DNA from 3 places in the Variovorax sp. FW301-JW7 genome. Region 2 is predicted to be linked to each of the others. Evidence: predicted binding sites of a transcription regulator. Region 2 holds the regulator's gene; each other region holds the start of a gene.
What was found. Region 2 encodes sigma-54, which starts transcription at its own class of promoters, with help from an activator protein. Its sites were predicted from a motif close to TGGCANGNAANCTGCTTT; they were not measured.

Region 1 (9,635 bases), on a different contig from region 2:
CCGCGCCTGGATGTACCTGTCGGACCACGGCCAGGAAGTCGGGCACGGCAGCGACCGCGCAGGCCACAGCCCCGCGACCGCCTCGGGCTACCGCATCCCGGCCATCGTCTGGCGCAACCGCGAGCCGCTGCCCACCGGCGCCGCCACGCAGCAGCCCTTCCGCGCGGACTGGGCGGGCTGGAGCCTCATGGACCTGCTGGGCATCCGCTGGAGCGGGCAGAAGGCGCAGCGCAATGTGCTGGGCGACAGCTATGAGTGGCAAGCGCCGGAGATTCCGGTGGCTGTCGAGTCGTTCTCGAAGTAGATGCAGCTGAAGGTCAGCGATCGGCCACCGGCCGCACCGCATGGGTGGCCTCGGCCGCCTCGTTCTGGCCGATCCACGCATTGCTGAAGTCCACGGCGTAGAAGTGCTGCGCGGCCTCGCTGCCCGAGCCCGACCAGAACTTGCGCAGCGGCGTGTCGGGAAAGCGTGCGCTGTCGATGGTGGGAACGGAGGTTTCGCGGGCGCACCATCGTGGCACGTTGACGGGCTCCTTTTCGGGGCTCAGCTCGAGCGTGAACTGCTCGTCGACCAGGCCGTGGTCGCAACGCCGCAGCGCCGCCAACTCCACGATGGTCGGCAACCGCCATTGCGAGATGCCTTCATGGCCCTTGGCGTTGAGCGCCTGCACGCGCTCCTGCGCGTCCATCAGGCTCAGGGCTTCAGCCTCGCCGACACAACGACCACCCTGCCAGGTCTGCCCCAACGCGCAGCGCAGCCAGCGCAATCCCGTGGCGGCATCGACGACGACGGCCGTCGATGCCTGCGCCGAGGCTTGTTCTTTCGGTGACCCGGCCTGGTCGCAGCCGGCGAGCAGCACGACGGCCGCCAGGGCGGCGGCCATCCACTTGCCATCGTTGGCAAGCATTGATTTCTTCTTCATGGAACTCCCTGCGGTCAGCAATTTGGATCGAGATCGAACTCGAATGCTACCGCCCGCCATGCGAGGTCCTGGGGCCTCGATGGGCCCGCAGGACTCGGTGCCTTGTCAGTGCGCCGGCACCAGGAAGTCCTGGCTGATGCGCCCGCCCAACTCGTTCACGCGGTCGAGGAACTGCGTGAGATAGGCGTGCAGGCCCGTCGCCAGGATCTCGTCGACGCGCGCGTACTGCAGGTCGGCCAGCAGCTTGCCGGCGCGGCGCTGCGTTTCGGCGCTCTGCTCGTTCTGCACCTTCGCCAGGTTGGCGACCACCTCGGCCAGGCTCGCGTGCAGCGAGCGCGGCATGTCGGCGCGAAGAATCAGCAGCTCGGCCACGCGCTCGGGCTTGATCACGTCGCGGTAGACCTTGCGGTACACCTCGAAGGCCGAGACGCTGCGCAGGATCGCGCTCCAGTGATAGAAGTCGTACTCCTGGTCTTCCTCGGTGGCAGCACCGAAGAATTCGCTGTTGAGCGCATGGAACTTCACGTCGACCAGGCGCGCCGTGTTGTCGGCACGCTCCAAAAAGGTGCCCAGGCGCGAGAAGTAGAACGCCTCATCTTGGAGCATCGTGCCCAGCGTGACGCCGCGCGACAGGTGCGAGCGGAACTTGACCCACTCGAAGAACTGGCCCGGGTCGCGCTCAAAATCGCCGGCGCGCAGCATGCGGTTCACCTCGAGCCAGGTGGTGTTCTGCGTTTCCCAGGCTTCGGTGGTGAGCGCGCCGCGCACGGCACGCGCGTTCTCGCGCGCGGCCTTCAGGCAGGAGACGATCGACGACGGATTGCTCTCGTCCTTGACCATGAACTCCATGACTTCGTTGGGCGCGATGTGGTCGTACTTGTCGTTGTACAGCGGCAGCAGCTCGCTGATCGAGAGCACGCCCTGCCAGCCGTACTTGGCGACCTCGGCCGACTGCGGCAGCAGCGAGGTCTGGTAATTGACGTCGAGCATGCGCGCCGTGTTCTCGGCACGCTCGGTGTAGCGCGACATCCAGTAGAGGTGGTCTGCGGTGCGGGACAGCATCGTGGGTTCTCCTACTGCGATTGGCTTTGCGACTGCGTGGCCGCCTTCGGCTTGGCCGTGCGGTCCGCTTCGAGAATCCAGGTGTCCTTGGTGCCGCCGCCCTGCGACGAGTTGACCACCAGCGACCCTTCCTTGAGTGCCACGCGCGTGAGGCCGCCGGGCACCATCTGCACCTCGCTGCCCGAGAGCACGAAGGGACGCAGGTCGATGTGGCGCGGCGCGATGCCGGCGTCGACGAAGGTCGGCGAGGTCGACAGGCTCAGCGTGGGCTGGGCGATGTAGCCGTCGGGCTTGGCGATGACGGCCTTCTTGAAATCCTCGATCTCGGCCTGCGTGGCGGCCGGGCCGATGAGCATGCCGTAGCCGCCGGCGCCGTGCACCTCCTTGACGACCAGGTCCTTCATGTTGTCGAGCGTGTACTGCAGCTCGTCCTTGTTGCGGCACATGTAGGTGGGCACGTTCTTCAGGATCGGCTTCTCGCCGAGGTAGAACTCGATCATCTTCGGCACGTAGGGGTAGATCGACTTGTCGTCGGCCACGCCGGTGCCCACGGCATTGCAGATCACGACGTTGCCCGCGCGGTACGCGCGCATGAGGCCCGCGCAGCCGAGGGTGGAGGTCGGGCGGAACACGTCGGGGTCGAGGAAGTCGTCGTCGACGCGGCGGTAGATCACGTCGACCCGCACCGGGCCGCGCGTGGTGCGCATGTAGACGAAGTCGTCCTTCACGAACAGGTCTTGGCCTTCGACCAGCTCCACGCCCATCTGCTGGGCCAGGAAGGCATGCTCGAAGTAGGCGCTGTTGTACATGCCGGGCGTGAGCACCACCACCGTGGGCTCGGCCGTGGCCGGCGGCGCGCTGGCGCGCAGCGTTTCGAGCAGCAGGTCGGGGTAATGGGCGACCGGCGCGATGCGGTTCTGGTTGAACAGCTCCGGGAAGAGCCGCATCATCATCTTGCGGTTCTCGAGCATGTAGCTCACGCCGCTGGGCACGCGCAGGTTGTCTTCGAGCACGTAGTACTCGCCGTTGCCCTGGGCATCGGGGGCGCGCACGATGTCGATGCCCGAGATGTTCGAGTAGACGTTGTGCGGCACGTTCACGCCCATCATTTCGGGACGGAACTGGGCGTTGTTCAGGATCTGCTCGGCCGGAATGATGCCGGCCTTGATGATGTCCTGGTCGTGGTACACGTCGTACAGGAAGCGGTTGAGCGCCGTGACACGCTGCACCAGCCCCTTTTCCATGCTCTCCCACTCGTGGGAGGGAATGATCCGGGGCAGCAGGTCGAACGGGATCAGCCGCTCGGTGCCGGAGCCGTCCTCGTCCTTGGCGCCATACACCGCGAAGGTGATGCCGACCCGGCGGAAAATCATTTCCGCCTCTTCACGCCGCGATCGCATCACCTCACCGGGTTGCTTCGCAAGCCATTGGTCGTAGCGCTTGTAGTGCTGTCGGATTGCAGCGCCCGCATAGGGGAGCTGCTCATACATCTCGTCGAATTTGTGCATGGAACGACCAATCTCCTTGAGCCATAGCTTAGCAAGTTCAAGGCCAGTAGAAGCCCTAGGTTTGGGCGCAATGCGAGGGCATTTCGCGTTTCGGACCTTCAAGGCATGCGGTGGCGCCAGTAGCGCAGGTCGTGCGCGCGTTCACACTTCAGCTCGGCGGGCAGCTGGCTTGCCCAATGGGCGGCGCCGCAGCGCGGGCTGTCGACCACCTGCACACCGCGCTCGACGTAGCGCGCCACCACCTCGGGCGCCGGGTGGCCGAAGCGGCTGCGGTAGCCGGCCTGGACGAGGGCAATGCGTGGGCGCACGGCGTCGAGCAACGCCTCGCTCGACGAAGTCTTGCTGCCATGGTGCGGCACCAGCAGCAGGTCGGCCTGCAGCCCAGTGGTTCGTGACACCAGCGCGGCCTCCTGCAGCCGCTCGATGTCGCCGGCCAGCAGCACCGTGGCCCGGCCGTTGCCGATGCGCAGCACGCACGACACGGCATTGGGCCGCGTGAAGCCGAGGTAGTCGCTGTCGAAGGGAAACAGCACCTCGAAGTCGACGCCGTCCCAGCGCCACCGCTGCCCGGCCTCGCAGCGGCGCGCGGGGCGCAGCGCCTGCAGTGGATGCCCGGCCTCGATGGAACTCAGCAGCGCCGCCTGCGGCTGCATGGCGAGCACGGCGGGCGCGCCGCCGGTGTGGTCGATGTCGCGATGGCTCAGCAACAGCAGGTCGAGCCGCTCGCCCCGCGCGCGCAGCAGCGGCACGAGCACGCGGTGGCCCGCGTCGCTGTCGAGCCCGTAGCGCGGGCCGGCGTCGTAGAGCAGGCTGTGCGTGGCGGTGCGCACGAGCACCGCGTTGCCCTGCCCGATGTCGGCGGCGAGCAGGTCGAACTCGCCCACGGCGGGCCGCGCCGGCTGCCACAGCAGCACCGGCAACAGCAGCGGCAGGCCGAGCGCGCGCATCGACCACGGCAGGCGCATCGCCAGCAGCACACCGCCCACCACGCCGCCCGCGGCCAGCCACGGCGGCGGCGCGGCCATCGACAGCGTGGCGAACGGCAGGCCGGCGAGCGCCTGCAGCAACGAGGCGAACAGCTTCACCGCACCGGCCGCCACATCCCACAGCGGCGGCACCGCCACGCCGAGCATCGCCAGCGGCGTGATCACCAGCGTCACCCACGGGATCGCGATCGCATTGGCCACGAGCCCGACGGCCGACACCTGCTGGAACAGCAGCAGGCTCAGCGGCGCGAGCGCCAGCGTGATGGTCCATTGCTCGCGGAAGAAGCGGCCCAGTCGGGTGAGCGCGCCCACCCGCCCCTCGCCCGGCACAGCCGTGGCGGAGGCGAACAGCACCGCCACCGCCACGAAGCTGAGCCAGAAGCCGGCCTGCAGCAGCGCCCACGGGTCGGCGGCCACCACGACCGCCGCCGTCAGCAGCCAGACGTGCGGCCACGGCCAGCGCCGGCCGGTCAGGCGCAGCAGCGCCACGGCCGCAAGCATCCAGACCGTGCGTTGCGAGGGCACGCCCCAGCCGCTGAAGAGCGCGTAGAGCGCGGCCAGCAGCACGCCGCCCGCGAGCGCGGCCTGTTGCGCGGGCAGCCGCAGCATGAGCCGGCTGCTGCGCCGCCAGAGCGCGCCGACGACATGCGCCGCAAACCAAGCGAACAAGGTGATGTGCAGGCCCGAGATCGACATCAGATGCGCCACACCGGTGGCGCGGAACACGTCCCAGTCGGCGCGGTCGATGGCGCCCTGGTCGCCTGTGACGAGCGCGGCGATCACGCCGGCCTGGCGCCGGTCGTCCACGCGGGCGAAGACCGCATCGCGCACGGCTTCGCGCGCCCGCTCGATCGGGTGCAGCCAAGTGGTGCCCATCAGTTGCGGCGCAGGGTCGCGTGCGCCAACTCGCACATGGCCCTGCGCATGCACGCCCTGCTCCCACGCCCACAGCTCGCTGTCGAAGCCATGCGGATTGAGGTTGCCGTGCGGCGCGCGCAGGCGCACGGTCAGTTGCCAGCGCTGGCCGGCGTGCACCTCGCCCACGGTGCGTGCGACGGATGCGCGACGTTCGGCGGGCTGCTCCCACATCCCGCTGTATTCGCCGTACCAGGCGAGTGCGATGCGCGGTGGCACCGTCGGCGGTGCCTCATCGCGCGAGGCCTCGGCCCATTGCGCCGTCTCCACGTCGAAACGGAAGCGCGTTCCGATCTCGCCGGGTTGCGGCATCTGCGAGACCACGCCCGTGAGCCGCAGGTCGCGCCCTTCCAGTTGCGGCTCCAGCGCCCCGTTTGCATAAGCCGTCGCGCGCCATCCGGCGAGCCCCGCGCCGGCCATCGCACCGCAGGCCAGCGACAGCACCAGCACGATCGGCCGAGGCCCACGCCATCGCCACAACAGCCATCCGCCGCCGAGCCCCGCGAGCAACAACGCGACGTAAACGCCTGCGTGCCACAGCAGCGGCTGGCGCAACTGCAAGGCCGCGCCGAGCAGCGTGCCGCCGAGCACAACGAAGGCCCCCGCCCCACCCGCGACCGCCTCGGACGCACGCCGCGACTGCCCTCCCCACACCCCGGAATCCATGATGCAAACCCTCCCCCAACCCACGCTCGATGGCGCGTTAATTGCTTGGCAACTGGGCTAGTATGCGTCTCACCAGAGACATCTTTTCGATGCAACCTCGCTGCACTGCACGCCCCTACGCATGTCCATCCACGCCGCACTCCACCACGTCACCCACTACACATACGACCGCCTGGTGCAGTTGGGCCCGCAAGTCGTGCGACTGCGCCCCGCGCCCCATTGCCGCAGCAATGTGATCTCGTACTCGCTGCGGGTCGAACCGGCCGAGCACTTCGTCAACTGGATGCAGGACCCGTTCGCCAACTACCAGGCGCGGCTCGTGTTCCCCGAAAAAACGCGCGAGTTCAAGGTCACGGTCGACCTCGTGGTCGAGATGGCGGTCTACAACCCCTTCGACTTCTTTCTCGAGCCGCAGGCCGAGAACTTCCCCTTCAAGTACACGGCCTCGCAGGCCGAAGAGCTGGCGCCCTACCTCGTGGCCGATCCGGTCACGCCGCTGCTGGAGGCGTATCTCGACAAGGTCGACCGCAAGGAGCAGCGCACCATCGACTTCCTGGTCGGCCTGAACCAGCAGGTGCAGCAGGACGTCAACTACCTCATCCGCATGGAGCCCGGCGTGCAGACGCCGGAAGAAACGCTCACCAACGGCAGCGGCTCCTGCCGCGACTCGGGCTGGCTGCTGGTGCAGCTGCTGCGCCACATGGGCCTGGCCGCGCGCTTCGTCTCGGGCTACCTGATCCAGCTCACGCCCGACGTAAAAGCGCTCGACGGCCCGAGCGGCACCACGGTCGACTTCACCGACCTGCACGCCTGGTGCGAGGTGTTCCTGCCGGGCGCCGGCTGGATCGGCCTGGACGCCACCTCGGGCCTCATGGCCGGCGAAGGCCACATCCCGCTGGCCTGCACGCCCACGCCGTCGAGCGCCGCGCCCATCGAGGGCGGCGTCGACGAATCCGAGGTCGAGTTCAGCCACGAGATGACGGTCACGCGCATCTACGAATCGCCGCGCGTCACCAAGCCCTACACCGAAGAACAATGGGCCGAGGTGATCGCGCTCGGCGACGCCGTCGATGCGCGCCTGACAGCCGGCGACGTGCGCCTCACGATGGGCGGCGAGCCGACCTACGTGGCCACCGGCGACCGCGACGCGGCCGAATGGAACACCGACGCGCTCGGCCCCACCAAGCGCGGCTACGCCACCGAGCTCGTGCACAAGCTGCGCGCCGAGTACGGCCAGGGCGGCTTCCTGCATTTCGGCCAGGGCAAGTGGTACCCGGGCGAGCAACTGCCGCGCTGGGCGCTGTCGATCTTCTGGCGCGCCGACGGCCAGACGCTGTGGCACGACCCCGAGCTGTTCGCCGACGAACGCTTTCCCACCCACTACACGAGCGAGGACGCGCGCCGCTTCACCACCGTGCTGGCGCACAAGCTGGGCCTCACCGAGCGCTACATCCAGCCCGGCTACGAGGACACCTACTACTACCTGTGGCGCGAACGCCGCCTGCCGGTGAACGTCGACCCCTTCGACTCCAAGCTCGACGACGAACTCGAACGCGTGCGCCTGCGCCGCGTCTTCACGCAGAAGCTCGATGCGGTCATCGGCTACATGTTGCCCATCGAGCCCGGCAACGCCAACGGCGACGCGCCCGCGCTCGCCGGCCCCGGCTGGAAGACCGGCCCGTGGTTCCTGCGCGACGACCGCCTGTTCCTGATCCCGGGCGATTCGCCCATGGGCTACCGCCTGCCGCTCGACTCGCAGCCGTGGGCCAGCAAGGGCGACTACCCCTACCTCATCGAGCGCGACCCGACCGCGCCGCGCGCCGCGTTGCCCAGCGCGTCCGACTACCGCGCGCGCTATGCCGCTCCGGTCGCTGGCGCCGACCTGGGCGAGGTGCCCTACACCTTCGGCGCGCCGCCCGTGGTGCCCGCGTCGCTGCGCATGCAAAGCCCCGGCGATGCAGCGAAGGGCGATGCAGCCGCTGCGGCTGATGCCGCCACACCCGCCACGCGCCAGCCGCTGCGCGGCGAATCGGCCCACTGGGTCACGCGCACCGCGCTGTGCGTCGAAGTGCGCGACCCGCGCCGCGCCAACGGCCCGGCGGCCGAGAAGAAAGGCAGCGCCTCGGGCGTGCTCTACGTCTTCATGCCGCCTCTGGCGCGCCTGGAGGACTACCTCGACCTCGTTGCCGCCGTCGAAGCCACCGCGCAGCAGCTCGGCGTGCGCATCGTGATGGAAGGCTACCCGCCGCCGCGCGATCCGCGCCTGAAGATGCTGGCCGTCACGCCCGACCCGGGCGTGATCGAAGTCAACATCCACCCGGCCCACAACTGGAAGGAACTGGTCGCCCACACCGAGTTCCTCTACAACGCCGCGTTCGAGACGCGCCTGTCGGCCGAGAAGTTCATGACCGACGGCCGCCACACCGGCACCGGCGGCGGCAACCACTTCGTGATGGGCGGCGCCACGCCCGCCGACAGCCCCTTCCTGCGCCGGCCCGAGCTGCTGGCCAGCCTGCTGCTGTACTGGCACAACCACCCGTCGCTGAGCTACCTGTTCTCGGGCATGTTCATCGGCCCGACGAGCCAGGCGCCGCGCGTGGACGAGGCGCGCAACGACCAGGTCTACGAGCTTGAAATCGCGCTGAAGGAAATCGCCAAGAACCGCGAGATCTATGGCCAGAACATGCCTGCGTGGCTGGTCGACCGCACGCTGCGCAACATCCTGATCGACGTGTCGGGCAACACGCACCGCAGCGAGTTCTGCATCGACAAGCTCTACTCGCCCGACTCCAGCACCGGCCGCCTCGGCCTCCTGGAACTGCGCGCGTTCGAGATGCCGCCGCATGCGCGCATGAGCATCGCGCAGCAGCTGCTGATCCGCGCGCTGGTCGCCCGCTTCTGGGACGCGCCCTACCAGGCGCCCGTCACCCGCTGGGGCACCGAGCTGCACGACCGCTTCCTGCTGCCGACCTTCGTCAAGATGGACTTCGACGACGTCATCAGCGAGATGCGCCAGGCCGGCTTCGCGTTCGATGCCGACTGGTTCGCGCCGCACTTCGAGTTCCGCTTCCCGCTCGTGGGCCAGATGCAGTCGATGGGCGTGGAGCTGTCGCTGCGCAACGCGCTGGAGCCCTGGCACGTGATGGGCGAGGAAGGCTCGGCCGGCGGCACGGTGCGCTATGTCGACTCGTCGCTGGAGCGCATCGAGGTGCGCGTGACCGGGCTGAACGAAAGCCGCCACGTCGTCACCGTCAACGGCAAGGTGCTGCCGCTGCAGCCCACCGGCGTCACCGGCGAGTTCGTGGCCGGCGTGCGCTACAAGGCGTGGAACCCGCCTTCGGCGCTGCACCCGAGCATCCCGGCCCATGCCCCGCTGACCTTCGACCTCGTCGACACCTGGATGAAGCGCTCGCTGGGCGGCTGCCAGTACTTCGTCGCCCACCCGGGCGGCCGCAACTACGACACCTTCCCGGTCAACGCCTACGAGGCCGAGAGCCGCCGCCATTCGCGCTTCACGCGCACCGGCCACACCCCGGGCCTGCTGCGCACGCCGCCGGCCACCATCGAGCTGCCGG
Region 2 (9,635 bases):
CAGTCGGCGCTGTTCGAGAACAACGTGTTCCTCGTCGCGCAGCACATGATGCAGTTCGCCGCCACCGGCAAGGCCGCCGACCCGATGCCCAGCCGCATCTCGGCCTGGGCCGTGTACGACGTGTTCACGGTGAAGGACGGCGAGCAGATCTTCCTGGCGGCGGTCAGCGACAAGCAGTGGGCCATCTTCTGCAAGGCCTTCGGCCTCGAGGAGATGCTGGCCGATCCGCGCCTGAAGACCAACAACGACCGCGTGCGCGCACGCGACTGGATGATGCCGATCCTGCGCTCGCACCTCGCCAACCACAGCGCGGCCGAACTCAGCGCGGTGTTCGAGCAGAACGAGCTGCCCTTCGCGCCCATCACCAAGCCGCAGGAGCTGTTCGACGACCCGCACCTGAACGCCACCGGCGGCCTCGCGCCCGTGCGCATGAACGACGGCCACATGGCCAAGGTGCCGCTCGCGCCGTTCACGCTGGGCGGCGAACGCCCCGGCATCCGGCTGCAGCCGCCGCACATCGGCGAGCACAGCGCGGCGCTGCTGAAGGAAGTGGGCTACAGCGACGGCGACATCGCCGCGCTGCGGGCGCAAGGCGTCACGGCTGGCGACTGATCTTCGGTGGCGGGCGATATAGTTCCCGCGCCATGGACCGCCTCAAGCAGCTCGAATCCTTTGTCTCGGTCGCGACCCGCGGCAGCCTCACCGCGGCGGCCAAGGCAGAAGGCGTGGCGCCCGCGATCATGGGCCGTCGCATCGACGCGCTCGAAGAGCGCCTGGGCGTCAAGCTGCTGGTGCGCACCACGCGCCGCATCGCGCTCACGCACGAAGGCAGCGCCTTTCTCGAAGACTGCCAGCGCCTCTTGACCGAGTTCGCGAACGCCGAGGCCAGCGTGAGCGCCGGCGGCGTGAAGGCCAGCGGCCACCTGCGCGTGACCGCGCCGGCCGGCTTCGGCCGCCGCCACGTCGCGCCGCTGGTGCCGCGCTTTCATGCGCTGCATCCCGAGGTGACGATCTCGCTGAACCTCAGCGACCGCGTGGTCGACGTCACGGGCGAGAGCTTCGACTGCGCCGTGCGCGTGGGCGACCTGCCCGACTCGTCGCTGGTGAGCGTGCGCCTGGCCGACAACCGCCGCCGCTGCGTCGCGACGCCCGAGTTCCTGCGCCGCCACGGCGCGCCCAGGCACCCCGGCGAGCTGTCGCGCTTTGCCTGCCTCACGTTGTCGAGCGATGCCTCGCAGACGCGCGGCTGGGCCTTTCGCATTACCAGCGAGGAGGGCGTGCAGGAACTCATCCACCTGCGCCCCAGCGGCCCGCTCGACTGTTCCGACGGCCAGGTGCTGCACGACTGGTGCCTGGCGGGCCACGGCATCGCCTGGCGCAGCACCTGGGAGGTCGAGGCCGAGATCGACGCCGGCCTGCTCGTGCCCTTGCTCGACGACTTCGCCGCGCCGCCCAACGGCATCTATGCGGTGTTCACAGGCACCAAGCACCTGCCGCTGCGCGTGCGACTGTGGCTTGATTTCCTCAAAGCGCAGTACGGGCAGCCGGAATTCTGGGGCGGGCGGTCCTGAAAGCGTGACCGGGCGGCACAATGCTTTTTGCATTTGCTTGCAACCCCGATGAAGAAAGTTTCCGATGACCCTCGAAGCCATCCTCGCCTACCTGCATCTGTTGGCCATCCTCACGATGGTCGTGTTCATCTCCAGTGAAGCTGCGCTGTGCCGCGTGCAATGGCTCAATGCCGCCGTGGTCGAGCGGCTGGCCAAGGTCGACATGGTCTACGGCATTGCCGCCATCGCGGTGCTGGCCACCGGCATCGCGCGCACCTGGTGGGGCGTGAAGGGCACGGCCTGGTACTGGACCAACCCGCTGCTGCACGTGAAGCTCACGCTGTTCATCATCGTGGGCGTGCTGTCGATCTTCCCGACGCTGACCTACTTCCGCTGGCGCAAGACGCTGCGCGCCACGGGCAAGCTGCCTGCGGAGGCCGACATCCTGAAGACGCGCAAGCTGGTGATGATCCAGGCGCACCTGATCGCGCTGATCCCGCTGGTGGCGGTGTTTCTGGCGCGCGGCTTCGGCAAGTAATCAATACAAAGACAAAAAGAAAAGGCCCGCATGAGCGGGCCCCTTCGGGAGTAACAAATGTCAGCGCCGCAGACCGGCGCCGCGCCGGATCAGGCCTTGGCCGCGTCGGCTTCGCACTTCTTCATGAAGCTGTTCTTGGCGGCACCGGCCAGGGCCTTGCCGTTCTTGTCGAGGGCCTTGGCGGCGCAGGCGGGTCCGGCGGCGGCCTTGTTGCACTTCTTCATGAAGCTGTTCTTGGCGGCGCCGGCCAGGGGCTTGCCGTTCTTGTCGATGGCCTTGGCATCGCAGCTGGCGCCACCGGCGGGTGCAGCCGCGGCGGCAGGGGCTGCCGCAGGTGCGGCGGCGGCGGCGGGGGCCACGACCGGTGCGGGTGCCTTGTCCTGCGCGTAGGCGCTGAACGACAGGCAGGCGCCGAGCGCGACGGTGGAGGCGACCAGGGAAAGGAGCTTCTTCATGGTGGATATGTCCTTGCAAGGTTGGGTTGTGACAGACGCCCCGCCTTGGGGCCGACCATCCTAACGGGCGACATCGCCCATCGGATGACGATCGTTAACTGGGTCCGGGTTTGCCCCCGGTAAAATTCACAGATGCTATTGGTCAAACAGGAGCTGCTCGCGGCGCTCGCGAACACGCTCGAAACCCTCTCTCCCGGCGCCGGCGCCAAAGCCGCGTTCGAGTCGCCCAAGGTGGCGGCGCACGGCGATTTCGCCAGCACCGCTGCCATGCAGCTCGCCAAGCCGCTGGGGCGCAAGCCCCGCGAACTGGCCGAGGAACTGAGCGCTGCGCTGCTCGCCACCCCCGCTTTCGGCCAATGGGTCGAGGCCATCGAGATCGCCGGCCCCGGCTTCCTCAACATCCGCCTGAAGGCTGCCGCCAAGCAGCAGATCGTGCGCGAGGTGCTGGCCGCCGGCGAAACCTTCGGCCAGCAGCCCGCCACCGGCGAAAAGGTGCTGGTCGAGTTCGTCTCGGCCAACCCGACCGGTCCGCTGCACGTCGGCCACGGCCGCCAGGCCGCGCTGGGCGACGCCATCTGCAACCTGCAGGCTTCGCAGGGCCAGAGCGTGTGGCGCGAGTTCTATTACAACGACGCCGGCGTGCAGATCCAGACGCTGGCCAACAGCACGCAGCTGCGCGCCAAGGGCTTCAAGCCCGGCGACGCCGAGTGGCCCAGCGGCGAAAAGGCCCCGGCCTACAACGGCGACTACATCGCCGACATCGCCGAGGACTTCAAGGCAAAGAAGACCGTCAAGTCGGACGACCGCGAGTACACCGCCAGCGGCGACATCGACGACCTGGACAGCATCCGCGAATTCGCCGTGGCCTACCTGCGCCGCGAGCAGGACCTGGACCTGCAGGCCTTCCGCGTGCGCTTCGACAACTACTACCTCGAGTCCAGCCTCTACACCAGCGGCCGCGTCGAGGCGGCCGTGGCCAAGCTCGTGGCCGCCGGCAAGACCTACGAACAAGACGGCGCGCTGTGGCTGAAGTCGACCGACTACGGCGACGACAAAGACCGCGTGATGAAGAAGCAGGACGGCACGTACACGTACTTCGTGCCCGACGTCGCGTACCACATCGCCAAGTGGAAGCGCGGTTTCCACAAGGTCGTGAACATCCAGGGCACCGACCACCACGGCACCATCGCGCGCGTGCGCGCCGGCCTGCAGGCCGCGGGCGAAGGCATTCCCGAGGGCTACCCCGACTACGTGCTGCACACCATGGTGCGCGTCATGAAGGGCGGCGAAGAGGTCAAGATCAGCAAGCGCGCCGGCAGCTACGTCACGCTGCGCGACCTGATCGAGTGGACCAGCACCGATGCCGTGCGCTTCTTCCTGCTCAGCCGCAAGCCCGATACGGAATACACCTTCGACGTCGACCTCGCGGTCACCAAGAACAACGACAACCCCGTGTACTACGTGCAGTACGCCCACGCGCGCATCTGCTCGGTGCTCGCGGCCTGGGGCGGCGACGTGGCCGCGCTCAAGGCGGTCGACCTGTCGCCGCTGGACAGCCCGGCGGCCCAGGCGCTGATGCTGCTGCTGGCCAAGTACCCGGCCATGCTGACAGCGGCGGCGAAGGATTTCGCCCCGCACGACGTGACTTTCTACCTGCGCGAACTCGCGGCCAGCTACCACAGCTACTACGATGCCGAGCGCATCCTGGTGGACGACGAGCCGGTCAAGCTGGCGCGTCTCGCACTCGTCGCAGCGGCCGCGCAGGTGCTGCACAATGGCCTCGCGATCCTCGGCGTCAGTGCGCCGAACAAGATGTGAATCACCCTCTGAACATGAAGAAGACAAGCAGACAACGCGGCAACATCGTCATCGGGCTGATCATCGGCCTGGTGCTCGGTCTGGGCGTCGCCCTGGGCATCGCGGTCTACGTCACCAAGGTGCCGATCCCGTTCGTCAACAAGACGCAACGCGGCGGTGCCGAGCAGGACGAAGCCGAAGCCCGCAAGAACCGCGACTGGGACCCGAACGCACCGCTGGCCGGCAAGGCCGGCGCGCCCAAGCCGGCGGCCACGCCACCGGCCGCCACGGCCACCGGCCCGGTGAACCCGATCACCGGCGCCCCCGTCACCGCGGCACCGGGCACGGCGCCCACCACCGTCACCCCGCCGGTCACCGCCCCCGCCCCCGTGGTGGTGGCGCCCAAGCCGGCACGCCCCGCGCCGGTGCCGGCCGAAGCCAACGCGCTGCCGCCGTCTAACGATCCGCTGGGCGACCTTGCCCGGGCCCGCGCAGGCGGCAGCACGACCACCGCGTCCGCTGCGCCGAGCCACACGGCCGCCGCACCGTCGCCGTCGGGTGCCGATCCCTTCATGTACTTCGTGCAGGCCGGCGCCTTCCGCACCACCGACGACGCCGAGGCGCAACGCGCCAAGCTGTCGCTGATGGGCGTCGAGGCCAAGGTCACCGAACGCGAGCAGGCCGGTCGCACGGTCTACCGCGTGCGCGCCGGCCCGTTCAACAAGAAGGACGACGCCGACCGGCTCAAGGAACGGCTCGACGGCGGCGGTCTCGAATCGGCGCTGGTGCGCGTGCAGCGCTGACCGACGCTTTTCTTGAACAGCCATTAAGCTCTCGCCCGCGCGGCATTCGCCGCACGCGTTTGTCAATTCCAGCGCCTCGGTCGCGCCGCCCACGGGGAACTCCCGGCGGCGCGCCGGCTCTGTACTGCGGTACCCACAGGAGAATCTTTTCCATGAAACGTCGTGACTTTTCGCTGGCCGCCACTTCGATCGGGCTGCTTTCGCTGGCTGCCGTTCCGGCACACGCCCAGCGCGCCCCCAAGGCCGGCTCCGATTTCCTCGTGCTCGACAAGCGCGTGCCCGTCGATGCATCCGCCGGCAAGGTCGAGGTGGTCGAGTTCTTCTCGTACAACTGCCCGCACTGCAACGACTTCGAGCCCTCGCTCGAAGCCTGGGTCAAGGCAGCCCCGAAGGAAGTGGCGTTCCGCCGCATCCCGGTGCCTTTCGTGGGCAACGACGTCGAAGCCAAGCAGCGCCTGTACTTCACGCTCGAAGCCATGGGCAAGCTGGAGGAATACCACCCGAAGGTGTTCGCTGCGATCCACGCACAGCGCCAGAACCTGAACGGCGAAGCCAACATCCAGGCCTGGGCCGAGCGTGCCGGCCTCGACGGCGCCAAGTTCAAGGAAACATTTGCGTCCTTCGGCGTGGCCAGCAAGGCCCGTCGCGCGTCGCAGCAGACCGAGGCCTACAAGGTCGCCGGCGTGCCGGCCCTGGCCGTGGCAGGCCGCTGGTATGTCGACGGCGAAACCGCCGGCAGCATGGCCAAGGTGCTGCAGGTTGCGACTTTCCTGATCGGCGAAGCCAAGAAGGGCTGACCGACCCGGCGACCTGCTTTCCTGGTCGAACGCAAGGCCCGCTTCGGCGGGCTTTTTCATTGGCGGCGGTGGTCAATCACCGTCCCACGCATACAATGTTTCAGAGCAAGTTTCGTGCCTTTATGACATTGCCCTCCATCCCCACATTCCCCACCCTTCGTCGCCTCGGCCGCCTGGCCTTCGGCGCGCTGTTGCTGGCCGGAGCCGCCTCCGGCGCCCTGGCTGAAACCGCCGACCGCACCAAGCCGATGAACATCGAGTCCGACTCGATGCGCTACGACGACCTGAAACAGACCAGCGTGTTCACCGGCAACGTGCTGGTCACGAAGGGCACGATCATCATCCGCGGTGCGCGGCTGGACGTGCGCCAGGACGCCGAGGGCTACCAGTACGGCGTGGTCACGGCGGCGCCCGGCAAGCTGGCCTATTACAAGCAGAAGCGCAACGCCGGCGACGAGTGGATCGAGGGCGAGTCGGAAGTCATCGAGTACGACAGCCGCGCCGACAACGTCAAGTTCATCCGCCGCGCCGTCATGCGCCGCCTGATCGGCGCCACGGCCAACGACGAGAGCAGCGGCGCGCTGATCGTCTACGACCAGAGCAACGACACCTACACCGTCAACGGCTCCCTCGTGCCGCCGAACGCCGGCGTCTCGGCGGGCGGTGGCGGTCGCGTGAAGGCCATCCTCACGCCGAAGGCCACGCCGGCCCCGGCGGCGCCCGGCGCTGCACCGGCGGCCGGCGGCAAGAAGCCCGCGGCCCCGGCGCCCACCCCCGCGCCCGGCGCCGGGCTGCGCTCGAGCACCACGCTGGGCGGCACCGAAGGGGAAGGGCGCAAGTGATCGAAACCGCAGGAACCCCGCCCGCCGACGGCGTCCCGGGCAGCCGCCTCGTGGCGCGCGGCCTCAAGAAGAGCTATGGCAGCCGCACGGTCGTGAAAGACGTCTCGCTCGATGTGCAAAAGGGCGAGGTCGTCGGACTGCTCGGCCCCAACGGCGCCGGCAAGACCACGTCGTTCTACATGATCGTCGGGCTGGTGCGCGCCGACGCCGGCGAGATCACCATCGACGGCGAGCCCATCGCCCACATGCCGATCCACCGCCGCGCGCGCATGGGCCTGAGCTACCTGCCACAGGAAGCCTCGATCTTCCGCAAGCTCACGGTCGAGGAAAACGTGCGTGCCGTGCTCGAGCTGCAGCGCGAGCCCGACGCCAACGGCCGTCTGGTGGCGCTGTCCAAGCAGCACATCGACGAGCGCCTGACCGACCTGCTGGCCGACCTGCGCGTGGACCATCTGCGCGATTCGCCTGCGCTCGCACTGTCGGGCGGCGAGCGCCGCCGCGTCGAAATCGCGCGCGCGCTGGCCACCCAGCCGCGCTTCATCCTGCTGGACGAGCCCTTCGCCGGCATCGACCCGATCGCGGTGATCGAGATCCAGCGGATCATCAGCTTCCTGAAGGAACGTGGCATCGGCGTGCTCATCACCGACCACAACGTGCGTGAAACGCTGGGCATCTGCGATCACGCGTTCATCATCAGCGACGGGCACGTGCTGGCACAAGGCACACCCTCGGAGATCGTCGACAACGCCGAGGTACGCAGGGTGTACCTGGGCGAGCACTTCCGCATGTAAGGGAGGGTCGGGTCTCCATGAAGCAAGGGCTGTCCCTTCGCGTCTCGCAGCATCTGGCGCTGACGCCACAGCTGCAGCAGTCCATTCGCCTGCTCCAACTCTCCACGCTCGAGCTGAGCCAGGAGGTCGAGCAGATGCTGGACGAGAACCCGTTCCTCGAACGCACCGCGGAAGAAGCGGCGCGCGAGGAGTTCGGGCTCGATGCTGTCGACACGCCCGTGCCGCGCGACGAGGGCGGTGAAACCGGCGAAGGCGATTTCGCCCCGGCGCCGACCAGCAGCGCGACGACCACCACCAGCGAAACCACGTCCACGCCCGACTCCGATGGCCCCGCCGCCGAGATCACCGAGCGCGAGCCCGACTGGGAAGGCGACGGCACCGTCGAGATGGCGCCCGACGACAGCGAGTGGGGCAGCGATGCACCCGCGCGCCAGAACAACCTGGGCGACGACGAGCGTGCCGACGCCACCGAGCTTGCGCGCAGCCAGGAGTCGCTGCAGTCGTTCCTGCACCGCCAGGCGCTGAGCCTGCGGCTCAACGAAAACGACTGTGCCGCGCTGCGCTTCCTGATCGAATCGCTCAACGACGACGGCTACCTCGAAGACTCGCTGCCCGCATTGGCCTCGGGCCTGGCGGGCGACGACAACGACCAGTTCGACGACCTCGTGCACCATTTCCAGGTGGCGCTCGGCCTGCTGCAGAGCCTGGAGCCGGCGGGCGTCGGCGCGCGCGACCTCGGCGAATGCCTGAGCATCCAGCTGAAGGCGCTCGCCAGCGAAGACGAGACCGAGGCCGAAGCGCTCATCCGCAAGACCGCCATCGCGATCTGCAAGCAGCCGATGGAGCTGCTCGCGCGGCGCGACTTCAAGCGCCTGGCCACGCTCACGCGCACGAACGAAGAGCTGGTGCGCTCGGCGCTGCAGATCATTGCGCGCCTGGAGCCCAAGCCGGGCCGGCGCTTTGTGGACGTCGAACGCAACATCGTCATTCCCGACGTGATCGTCACCAAGACCGGGCGCGGCACGAACGTGAAGTTCCGCGTCATGCTCAACCCCGAGGTCATGCCGCGCCTGCGCGTGCACGACATCTACGCCGGTGCGCTCAAGTCGCACAAGGGCGAGGGCAGCCAGGCGCTGTCGCAGCGGCTGCAGGAGGCGCGCTGGTTCATCAAGAACATCCAGCAGCGCTTCGACACCATCCTGCGCGTGAGCAACGCCATCGTCGAGCGGCAGAAGAGCTACTTCGTGCACGGCGAACTCGCGATGCGCCCGCTGGTGCTGCGCGAGATCGCCGACGAGCTGGGCCTGCACGAATCGACCATCTCGCGCGTGACCACCGCCAAGTACATGTCGACGCCCTTCGGCACGGTCGAGCTCAAGTACTTCTTCGGTTCGGCGCTGGGCACCGAGACCGGCGGCAACGCGTCGAGCACGGCAGTGCGCGCGCTGATCAAGCAGTTCGTGAGTTCCGAGAGCATCAAGAAGCCGCTGTCCGACAGCCAGATCTCCGAGATGCTGAAAGAGCAGGGCATCGAGTGCGCGCGCCGCACCGTCGCCAAGTACCGCGAGGCGCTGCGCATCGCGCCCGCCAACCTGCGCAAAGCTCTGTAGAAAGCCCACGATGACCCGTCGCCTGCTGTCGCGCTGGGGGCATTGGGTCTTCGCCCTCGTGGCTGCATCGCTGTTCGCCGGTTGTGCCACCTTGCCCGACGAGGCGCCGCGCCCGCCCACCAAGGCCATCGCCGTCTCGGCCGACACCGCGCTCGGCAAGATCGCGCTGGCCTCGCAGCCCGACCCCGACCTCAGCGGCTTTCGCCTGATGCCCGGCGGCGACTTCGCCTTCGACACGCGGCTGCAGCTGGCGCGCCGCGCGCAGCGCACGCTCGACGTGCAGTACTACCAGATCGAGAACGACGAGACCGGCCGCTACCTGCTGCGCACCCTGCGCGATGCGGCCCAGCGCGGCGTGCGCGTGCGCCTGTTGATGGACGACCTCTACACGTCCGGCGAAGACGAGCTGCTGCTCGGCCTGGCCGCCACGCCGAACGTCGAGCTGCGTCTGT
Region 3 (9,635 bases), on a different contig from region 2:
GAGCTCGACAGCGTGCGCGTCAAGGGCAAGGCCCAGGCCGTCGCCATCTACACCCCGCTTTCTGCGCAGGTCGGCGCTGAAGCGCGGGACACATCGCAGCAACTCGACCGCTGGACCCAGGTGCTCGCTGCCTACCGCCGCCAGGATTGGGCGCTGGGCCGAAACTTGCTGGCTCCCCTGCTCGCCGCGGATGCCAAAAAAGTCCTTTACCAGCTCTATGCCCAGCGTTTAGCCTCGATGGCGCTACGCCCGCAGGACCCGGACTGGGACGGCGCCACCCGGTTCGACACCAAATGACGACAGACGCAACCAAGGGGTCTTCCACAATGCAGGTACGCGTGCTGGGTTGCTCGGGCGCCATCGCCAAGGACTGCCGCACCACCTCGTTCCTGGTCGATGCGGACCTGCTCGTGGACGCCGGCACGGGCGTCGGCGATCTCACCCTCGACGAGATGGCCGCCATCGACGACGTGGTGCTCACCCACTCGCACCTCGACCACATCGCCGCCCTGCCCCTGATGCTCGACGCCGTCGGCAGCCGCCGCACCCGGCCGCTGCGCGTGCATGCCCTGAAAGCCACCATCGACGCGCTGCGCGCGCATGTGTTCAACAACGTCATCTGGCCGAATTTCGAACGCATTCCCAGCCCCGAATCGCCCTTCGTGAGCTTTCACGAGATCGCAGTCGGGCAGTGCCTCGAGCTGGGGCGCGACGCTCCCAAGCTGATCGAGGTGCTGCCGGCCGTCCACACCGTGCCAGCCTGCGGCTTCGCCATCCGTCGGGCCGAAGGCGGCGCCCACTGGGTCTTCAGCGGCGACACCGAGCGCAACCCGCCGTTCTGGGAGCGCGTCAACGCGATCGACGTGGCGATGCTGGTCATCGAGACCGCCTTCAGCTCCCGTGAGGAGGCGCTGGCCGAACGCAGCCTGCACCTGTCGCCTGTGGCCTTGGCGCACGAGCTGGCGCACATTGATCCGGGCAAGCAGTACCCGATCTACATCACCCACACCAAGCCCGCAGAGACCGAAGAAATCATGAGCCAGATCGAGATGCTGGCAGGGCGGGAGGTGGCCGGCTTGGCGCAGCGGGACATCCGCTGGCTGAAGGCGGATGGGGTGCTGACGTTCTGACAAGGGTCGGTCGGGCATGACAAATTTGTCGACACAATTGGCATCTGAGTGCGAGTTGTGTCACATCATGTAACTATCTTGTGACCAAAGACGGCCCGATCGAGGGCTGCAGGGTGGGGAAGCTGGGTGGCACGGATGCTGCGGAAGTTACCCCGCTCCGGGCTGGTTCCCGGGCTTTACAAACCAACCTGGAGTTAATCGAATGAACCGTCGTTCTATCGCACGCAATGTGCAAAAGGGTTTCACCCTGATCGAATTGATGATCGTTGTGGCGATCATCGGTATCTTGGCAGCTGTGGCTCTGCCGCAGTACCAAAACTACACGGCTCGCGCTCAGACCACTGAAGCAATGAACCTGCTCGCCGGTCTGAAGACCCCACTCATGGAGATTGCCGGCTCCCAAGGTTTGGCAAAGGCCTGCAGCACAGACGCGCCGATTCCTGGGCAGCCCGCTGCCAACCCCCCAGTGGCCCCGGTCGAAGCTGGTGCTCTGCATACCTCCAACAATTTCACGCTGGCCGGCAAGTACGTCTCTGGCATCACGGCCAATCCGGCTGTCGCGGGCGAATGCAGTCTCGTCGCAACGTTCGCCCAGACGGGCGTTAACGATAAGCTGAAGGGCCAGACCATTACGTTCGTATACACCGCCAGCAACGCGAGCTGGGCATGCAAGTCCAACCTGGACCAGTCGGTTCGTCCTAAGACTTGCGACCAATAACAATCTGAGGCTGCTCAGAACGGCCTACAACCAAGCCGCCTTCGGGCGGCTTTTTGCTTTTTAATCCTCGTGTACCAGTCTTCGTGGACTGGCACCTTTTCCCTCAAGCAAGGCCGGTCAATGGGGTCAGGTTCGAGGCGCGCAGACTCTTGGTCTTTCAATCAAGAAAGCGAACGCAGCCAGGGCCGGTCCAATAGCGCTACGGTATCCGGAGCCGCTCGACTGTATTGGCACGGCGACCAGAACTGGGATTCAGCATCCTCTCGGCTGCCCATGCCCGTATCGGCCAAGAAATCCTCTTCCGCTTCCATGCCATCGACTCACCGAGCAGAAGGTCGACTTCCCCGAGGTGCTGCCTTTTGAAGTCAACGCGAATGCCCGACTGTTCGAGGTGGTGATCGGATGTACTGAAGAAGGACCGGGCACGTATCGAAAAAGGGCCTTCGTGTTCTCGCAAAAGCTTCTTCCGGGTTGAGTAGAGCAAGAGCTAGCCGCCATCGAGTTCTGGGCCGTCCTGGGGTTGGTGTGGCCGCTAGTGTGATGCGCGCGAATACACCGTGATCAAGTTCGTTTGCGAGGTGCGCTAGTCGCACTAGCGGCGCGGGGTCTCGCAGAGACCGTACCAGCCCTGAAATTGAAAACGCCCGATGAAATTCATCGGGCGTCTCCAGCACCTTCAATACCCAGGCCTACCAGTCCTTTGTAGGCGCCAACCTATGACAGCCTGGATCAGACACCTTGTGTCTAGTTCACCAGCTCCCGCCAGGAAGTCCGATGCACACTCCCGTTCCCCGACGGCGGCCCGGTCGGCGGAACTTCCGACCCCAGATCCCCATTGCTCCGCTGATAAATGATGCGGATATTCCCATCGCTGTCCTTCACCCAGCTCATCCCGACAATCAGCGTGCTGCTGCTCCACTGCATGCCGGCCGGGTTGGTGGTCACCACGCCGCCATTGGTCACGTTGAGGTAGTAGCGCCACGACGAGCCGCCTGAGGCACACGCGTCGCCATTGGGGATGGCGGTTGCGATGGCAAGGGTGTTGAGTTGCAGGCCCAGATTGGTGGCGATGCGTTCTCGGCCGTGTGGCAGGTCGATCCACCATCCTCCCTTGGTCGCGAAGTTCACAGCGTTGTTCGAAACAGCTGCGGTGGTGGCCGTGGCTGCAGCTGCATTCAGTGTGAAGGTTTGCCGCACGAAATTGGTCGTGTCTGCGCGCACATCGCCCCAGCCGTTGTTGGTCAGCGGGTCCTTCACGGCATAAATGCTCTGCTGCGTGGTGTCCTCGATGTCACTCTGGCCCAGATAGCGGCCCGTCCCGACCACGATCACGGGCTTGCCTGCAACCTCCACGGTCTCGGGTTTGGTGGTGATCGGCTGCGGCGTATTGCTGACCTGGAAGGTCGCGAGCTTGAGCGCCGCGCGCTTCGGCTCGATCAGGCCGTCAATGTCGAAGCGCCACAGGTTGCCCAGCATGTCACCGCCGTAGAAGCGTTTGCTGGTGTTGTTGGCGGCATCGTCGATCCATGCATTGATCTTCGCCAGGCCGCTGGGCGCGCTGGCGCTGCCGGCGGTGGTCGAGATGTCCTGGAGCTTGGCGCCGGTGTTCGCGTTCAGCACGAACAAGTGGCCCTTGCCGTCGCCGCTGGTGTTGTTGTAGCCCGATGCGAACACGACCACCCAGGTGCCGTCGGCCTTCTTGGTGATGACCGGGTTGCCATAGCTGAGGCCGAGGTTGTCGTCGGTGAACTCCCACAGCATCGAGGGACTGGTGGGGTTCGTGATGTCCAGCGCGTAGTAGCTCTTTCCGCCGCTGTTGAGGCCGCCGACAAGAATGGTCTTCCAGGTGTCGCCGACCTTGATGTCGCCCATCACCGGCGCTCCGTCCACGAAGTACTGATGGTTGGCGCCATAGGCGGTGTCGGCCAGCTTGTACAGGTTGGGCATGACCGCCGTGGGAATGAAAGCCCAGAGCTCGGTGCCACCGTCTGATGTGTCGGACGAGAACGCGTGCAGCATTCCGTCGTTGGCCGCCACGTAGACGACGTTCTTGCGAGAGGCTTTCGACACCACGAAGTCCGCGTACCCGGCATCGGCGTAACTGAAAGGTGGCTTGCCGACATGGACTGGCGCGCCGTTGACGATGTCGCCCAGCACGTGTTCGCGCTTGCGATACAAGGCTGCCACCGGCGCATTCGATGCATTGACGCTTTGCGACTCGTATGTCTTTACGCCGCGCAGGTAGTTGACAAGGTTGGCGCCGGAATTGGCAATGGTCTTGTCGTCCGCTGTCAGCAGGGTGCATTGGCTCGCGGTGAGGCCGGTCGAGCAGATGCGGTTGTTGAAGTTCGCCTGTAGCGTCGAGCCCAGGTTGCCGTAGGTAAAGCCCTGCAGCGTTCCGCTGTTGTTGAAGTAGATGTTGCGGTTCGCCGGTGTCACCGCATCGAGTTGAGCCTGTGCGGACCAGGCGCGCGCGCCGATGGTCGCATCGCTGCCCCGAAGCGCGTAGGCTTGCAGGTCGCCGGTCCAGGCCTGCGTGGTGTAGCTGGCGCGGAAGACCTGGTTGTTGTTGCCGGCGACCAGCTCCAGCGAACTGGTCGATGCGGCCGAACCGGCGCCGGCCACCTGCTTGACCGACGAGACGACGCCGTTGATGGCTTCGGCCAGCAGGCCCGCATTCATCGCGGAGTAGTACTGGCCGCGGCCGTTGACCGCGGCATGCCACAGGTCGTCGACGTTGCGGGCATCGCCGTTGCCATCCGAAGCGGCGTTGCCAGGTGAAGGCCAGTTGAGCGGACCGCGTTTCAGATCGGCGTAGGTGCCGCTTGGTTGCGTCAGGTAGTTCTTGTCATAGGCCAGCGTGCCGCTCACGCCGAGGCCGATGGTGAACGTGTTCATGTGCTGCCAGGTGGCAGGGTCGGCCTCGGTGGTGCGCACGATGTTCGCGCACACGTCCTGAGACCCGTTGCCCGACGAAGTGGACGTGCAGTTGCTGCCGTTTCGCAGGTCCGTCTTGTAGTAGTACTGAGCGACGTCGGCGAGTGTGTTGGAGACGCCGCCGTCGAATGTCGTGCTCTCGACCGGCGTACTCGGGGTGAACTGGTCCGAGGAAGGCTGAGTGATAGCCTGGCTGCTCGTGCCAGTCGACAGCGACCCTTGCTGGGTGACTGTGCCGTTGGTGTCCGGGGTATAGGTGGTGCTCCCCGCCCCCGAGCTGACGCAGGTCGACTTGTCCGCGTTCCCACTGTCAGACCAGGAGCCGATGGCGCCCTGGGTGCTGGAGGCGGTCGCGACGCCTGAATAGGTCCAGTTCGAATAGCCGATCGGACCGGTCACCGGCGTGCTCGCTGTCCCTCCTGTCGTGACGGTCGTCACCGTGTATGTGGCGGTGCCGCGCTGTGGTGTCAGAGATGTTTGAGTTTCGGTTTGGGACGCAGTCTGCGGTTGTTTGGTTACTCGATACTGTCTGCTGCACCCGCCCCCTGTATTCGAGGCGACTGTGACCTTCGTGCGTGATCGAGTCAGCGTACGCGATTGAACCCGGGTTTCCGTTGCTGTCGCGGGTGCTGTGTACGTGATGACCTGCGTGACGGTGCGCACCGTGCTGTCCACCATGGGGCGGACTTCATCGCCATCCTGCTGTCCGATCTCCGAGGTGCCGTTCAGCTGCATGCCCTTGCCGCCGTTCCAATAGCCATCGGTCGACAGCAGCGCATAGTTGCGCTGGCAGGAGTACTGCATCGGGTCGTACTGGTTGTCGAATTTCTTGCCGAAATAGCGCCCCACCTTGGAGAGCGCGGCTCGCAGTGGCGTACCGCCATTGGGTCGGGAACCGTACAGGCTGCTGTAGAAGTTGTCCTTCTGTCCCTGGTCGAAGTCCTTCACGTCACGGAAGTAACCCGTGCCTGATCCAGCGGTACTGGCGCCATCCACCACGCCGGTGTCGCTGATCGTCGAGAAGCCGACACGGTACTTGTCGTCCAGGGGCGAGATGGCCCGGCCCATCGCCGTGCGCATCAAGAGGTAGCGCTTGCGATAGTACGAGTACCAGTTCGCATAGTTGGTCTTGACTGCCGCGTCCGATGCGCTCGTCACGGTGCGTCTCTCGAAGACATTGCTGCCTGGAGTCGAGCCGATGCTGCTCGTGCACTCCTGGTAGAAGGTCGTGGTCGTATCGACGCTCCCGCTGCTGTTGTAGGTCCAGTTGACGGCGGCCTGGGTGCCGTTGCTCTTGTAGACGTAGTACGTGGGCGTGAGCGTCACCGTCCAGTCTGTGGCGGAGCCACTGTTGGCCGAGTCCGAGACCAAGACTTCCAGGGTCCAGGCGGTTCCCCTTCGGTTGAGGCTCCAGTTCGTGATCACGCCACCCATGCTGATGCCCGAGTTCGCGCCGCTCGTGAGCGTGACGGCATCGCCCACGGTAAAGGACGAGTCGCTGTAGGTGTTCAGGTTGGTCGTGATCGTGAAGGTCTTGGTGCCCGTGCCGGCACTCACCGATGCCGATTGAATGACCGTCGCCTTGAAAAGATCGACAGTCGAGGCTTGGGAGTAGCCGTCGGGCCATGGGGCGCTGATCGACGAGTTCGCGTAGGACGTTTTCGCCGAATTGACGGGCGGCAGATAGGTGAGCGCCGGGTCGTAGGCCAAGCCATTGCATTGGGCCGTCCAGTAGCCGTACCACTGCGTGTACGGTTCATCTGTTGCGTTGTTCGACGCGCCCAGGTCATCGGGCATGTAGCTCCAGTTCATCGACCCCGAGTTGTCGAGCAGGAACAGCAGATTGGGTTTCGCCTGCACATTGCCGCGCGTCGCGAGCGGCTCGTTGGCGATATCGGTGGTGCTGGCGCTCTGCGACGAGGTGGTGAGGACCACGCCCAGCACGCCGAGCGGCACCAGGCTGCCGAGCGCCAGGGTGCGCCAGACCGAGGTGCGGCCCGTTTTCGAAGAGCGAAGAAATGGAGGCGTCATGATGAGGTGTTCCTGGACGTTTCGTCGCTCTTAGAAATGCACGATGGTTTCGGAGTAGCTGGCGGTGTTGCGCGCACCGCTCACCCGCACGACGATCCGGTAGTAGGGCCCCGCGGCATTGGCAAAGCGGGCGTAGTCCGCGTAGTTCAGTTCACCGCGCTTCGAGGCGGAAGAGCCTGAGGCGCTCATGGGCTTGGCGCAGTGGATGGTGCTGTCGGTGCCGTAGTCTCCCGACTTGTTGCACAGCCGGAAGATCACGTAGCGCGCGGCGTTGCCGTTGATCGTGCCGGCGCTCGCCGACTTGATGACACAATCCGCATAGGTGCCGGAACCTGCCGAGCGGCAGGTGTCGTCGTCCCAGTCCACCAGCCGCCGTGTGGCCGCCGCGACTTGTCCACCGGTCACGTCGACCAGGCCGGCCGCCGTTGTTCCGTCGTCCGAGTACTCGCGGCTGTTGGCGTAGTAGCCGTTGGCCGGCAGGCTGCTGTTGAGGCTGGCGTTGTTCGTGGACAGCCAGGTGATGGCTACGCGCGCTGCCTGGTCGGTGGCCACGGTGGCGTCCTGCTTGAAGCCGATGTTGCCTAGCAGCGTAGTGCTCGTGTCCACGGAGCGCACGAGAGCCAGTGTGGCCAGCAGCATGGCCACCAGCGTGAGCAGCGCGAAGAGCAATGAGACGCCGCGCTGGTGACGGGAAGCGCTCATGCGCGAAGAGATCGAGAAGGAGTTCATCACGAGTTCCAGATGACGTTGCGCAGGGGCACGATCGTGTCGTAGACCTTGTAGCGGTAGTGCGTCCAGTCGGGCACATGATTGATCTTGAGCGGGAGGCAATTGCTCGTGCCGTTGCATGTGGCCGGTGTAAGGCCGGTGAAGGTCGAGGTGGTGCCGACATCCCACGGGATCGTGTCACCGCTGATCTCTTCCTTTTCGTACTGGTTGCTGCGCGCCACCACGGCGATCCGGATAGTCAGCACCTGCATCCAGCCTGCGCTGGTGGTCGGCGTGGTGGTGTCGTAGGCATCGACGATGCCGTCGCCATTCGTGTCCTTGCCGTAGAACGCCTGCAGGTTGACGATCTGCGGATAAAGCACTGAAGAGGTGGCGGCTTCGCTGGTCGGCGTGAAGTCGTCCGTCTTGAGGCTGAGCGAACTGATGGAGTAGGTGCGCAGCACCATCGAGCCCATGTTCAGCAGGTAGCTGCCGGCTTCGTAGCCGGCGGTCGGAAACACCGCGCTCTGGTTCCACTTGGCGAGCGCCGGAGTGCCCGCGACGTGCGGCACGTTGGTGGCGCTCAGGGTCGTGGTCGCGGCACTGGTGTCGCTGGTCACGCTGAAGAGCGCGCACCCGATGTTCGCGGTCTGGGTTTTGGGCACCGCGATCATCAGATTGCCGACACTCGCATTGAGCGATGAGTTGACCGTGAAGTGATCGTCCGCCTGCGCATGGTTGCCAGTCAGCACCATCGGCGTGGAGAAGCTGGGTGTGTTGGACTGAAGAATGGTGATGGTGTCGGGCGCTCCGCTGGCGCCGTCGGTGATCACCACCGGTGCCAGCGTGAAGGCGGTGGCAGTGCCGGACGCATCGAACTTGCGGGTCACCGGGCAACCCAGTGCATCGGGGCTGGCGGCCGCGCCATACCCGGCCTGCTGGATGTCGCGCTGCAACGCGAAGATCGACAGCGAGCCGTTGATCTGGGCATCGCCGCCCGTCGTGATGGTGCGCCGCTTGCCTTCGGCGAGCGCGAGCACTTGTGTGATGACGAGCACCGTGAGCATGCCCAGCACCAGACCGACCATCAGTTCGATCAGCGTGAAGCCGTGCTGCGATACGGTGGCGGGCGATTGTGGAGAGGTCGAGGTCATCTCAGTTCGTCGATTTCGAAATGGTGGTGCTCGTGACGTATTGGCGCGTATCGCCATTGGGCATGGTCCACCCGACCGTGACCTGGACATCGCCGGTGCCGGAGGCGACCGTCACCGCGCCCGTGCCTCGCGGCAGGGTTTGGCTTACCTTGTCCTGCCATTCCTTGCAGCGCGTCTGCGACGCGCAGCCGGAGCCGCTGTAGGAGGCCATGTTCGTCAGGTCGCCCCACATGCGACCGATGAGTTCGGTGGCCAGGTAGGCGGCATCGGCGCGGGCCTTCGAGTCGGTCTGGGCCCGGGCCATCGTGGCTTGCATCCCCACCATTCCCAGGATGCCGAGCATGAAGATCAGCAGAGCGATGAGCACTTCGAGCAGTGCGATGCCACGCGCGCCTTGACGGGCTGCTTGCTGCGGGCGGGGCCGCGAATTGGCTTGTGTCTTCATCTCAGCATCTCCGCGGGTCGTTGGTGGCGACACCCGCGTCGGGGTCGCACATGCGGACCTGTCCGGCCGGGCTCACGACGAGGCGCAGGTTGCGGTAGGTGTTCCCGCTCGCCGTTCCGGTGATGTCGATCTGCCCGATGGCGCTGGTGGTGTTCACGATGCGACCGAAACCGTTGAACGTGACCGACGTGGCTGCTGTGCTGGAGCCGGCGGACAGCACGGCCGTCACCGACACCTTGCCCCCCGCATCGCCGACCGGCCGGCCCGTGACCAGCATGGGCGATGAGTCGGTGGAGGGCGCGTCCGCGCAATGGCTGATCGGCGAATTGACGCTGACCACCCAGGAGCCGCTGGTGTTTGACAACGCGCAGTCATTGCTCAGCACGGCAGGGTTGTCGAGGCTGACCAGCCAGAACGAGATGTTCTGGTTGCGCCGAATGGCTTCGGCACGCGCGAGTTGGAGGCCATCTAGCAGTGAGCCGGTGACGTTGCGGATGCGTGTGTTGTCCGTC

Region 1: the regulator sigma-54 is predicted to act here: its motif matches at 6,091-6,108, upstream of AC3WQM_RS08920 (transglutaminase family protein).
Region 3: the regulator sigma-54 is predicted to act here: its motif matches at 1,258-1,275, upstream of AC3WQM_RS23585 (pilin).

The regions. Positions count from the first base shown of each region.
Region 1 is NZ_JBYTBC010000003.1:92,334-101,968, reverse strand. It holds gene AC3WQM_RS08945 (phosphoethanolamine transferase) at 1-304, shown strand, start outside; gene AC3WQM_RS08940 (Lcl C-terminal domain-containing protein) at 318-908, opposite strand; gene AC3WQM_RS08935 (alpha-E domain-containing protein) at 1,029-1,985, opposite strand; gene AC3WQM_RS08930 (circularly permuted type 2 ATP-grasp protein) at 1,997-3,493, opposite strand; gene AC3WQM_RS08925 (DNA internalization-related competence protein ComEC/Rec2) at 3,592-6,060, opposite strand; gene AC3WQM_RS08920 (transglutaminase family protein) at 6,182-9,635, shown strand, end outside.
Region 2 is NZ_JBYTBC010000016.1:9,924-19,558, reverse strand. It holds gene AC3WQM_RS29120 (CaiB/BaiF CoA transferase family protein) at 1-612, shown strand, start outside; gene AC3WQM_RS29115 (LysR family transcriptional regulator) at 645-1,571, shown strand; gene AC3WQM_RS29110 (DUF2214 family protein) at 1,636-2,088, shown strand; gene AC3WQM_RS29105 (hypothetical protein) at 2,178-2,543, opposite strand; gene argS (arginine--tRNA ligase) at 2,676-4,361, shown strand; gene AC3WQM_RS29095 (SPOR domain-containing protein) at 4,376-5,143, shown strand; gene AC3WQM_RS29090 (thiol:disulfide interchange protein DsbA/DsbL) at 5,296-5,940, shown strand; gene lptA (lipopolysaccharide transport periplasmic protein LptA) at 6,063-6,782, shown strand; gene lptB (LPS export ABC transporter ATP-binding protein) at 6,779-7,573, shown strand; gene rpoN (RNA polymerase factor sigma-54) at 7,591-9,183, shown strand; gene AC3WQM_RS29070 (phospholipase D family protein) at 9,194-9,635, shown strand, end outside.
Region 3 is NZ_JBYTBC010000009.1:166,334-175,968, forward strand. It holds gene AC3WQM_RS23575 (CHASE2 domain-containing protein) at 1-297, shown strand, start outside; gene AC3WQM_RS23580 (3',5'-cyclic-nucleotide phosphodiesterase) at 327-1,130, shown strand; gene AC3WQM_RS23585 (pilin) at 1,333-1,848, shown strand; gene AC3WQM_RS23590 (pilus assembly protein) at 2,593-6,816, opposite strand; gene AC3WQM_RS23595 (pilus assembly PilX family protein) at 6,847-7,518, opposite strand; gene AC3WQM_RS23600 (PilW family protein) at 7,545-8,678, opposite strand; gene AC3WQM_RS23605 (type IV pilus modification PilV family protein) at 8,680-9,123, opposite strand; gene AC3WQM_RS23610 (GspH/FimT family pseudopilin) at 9,125-9,635, opposite strand, start outside.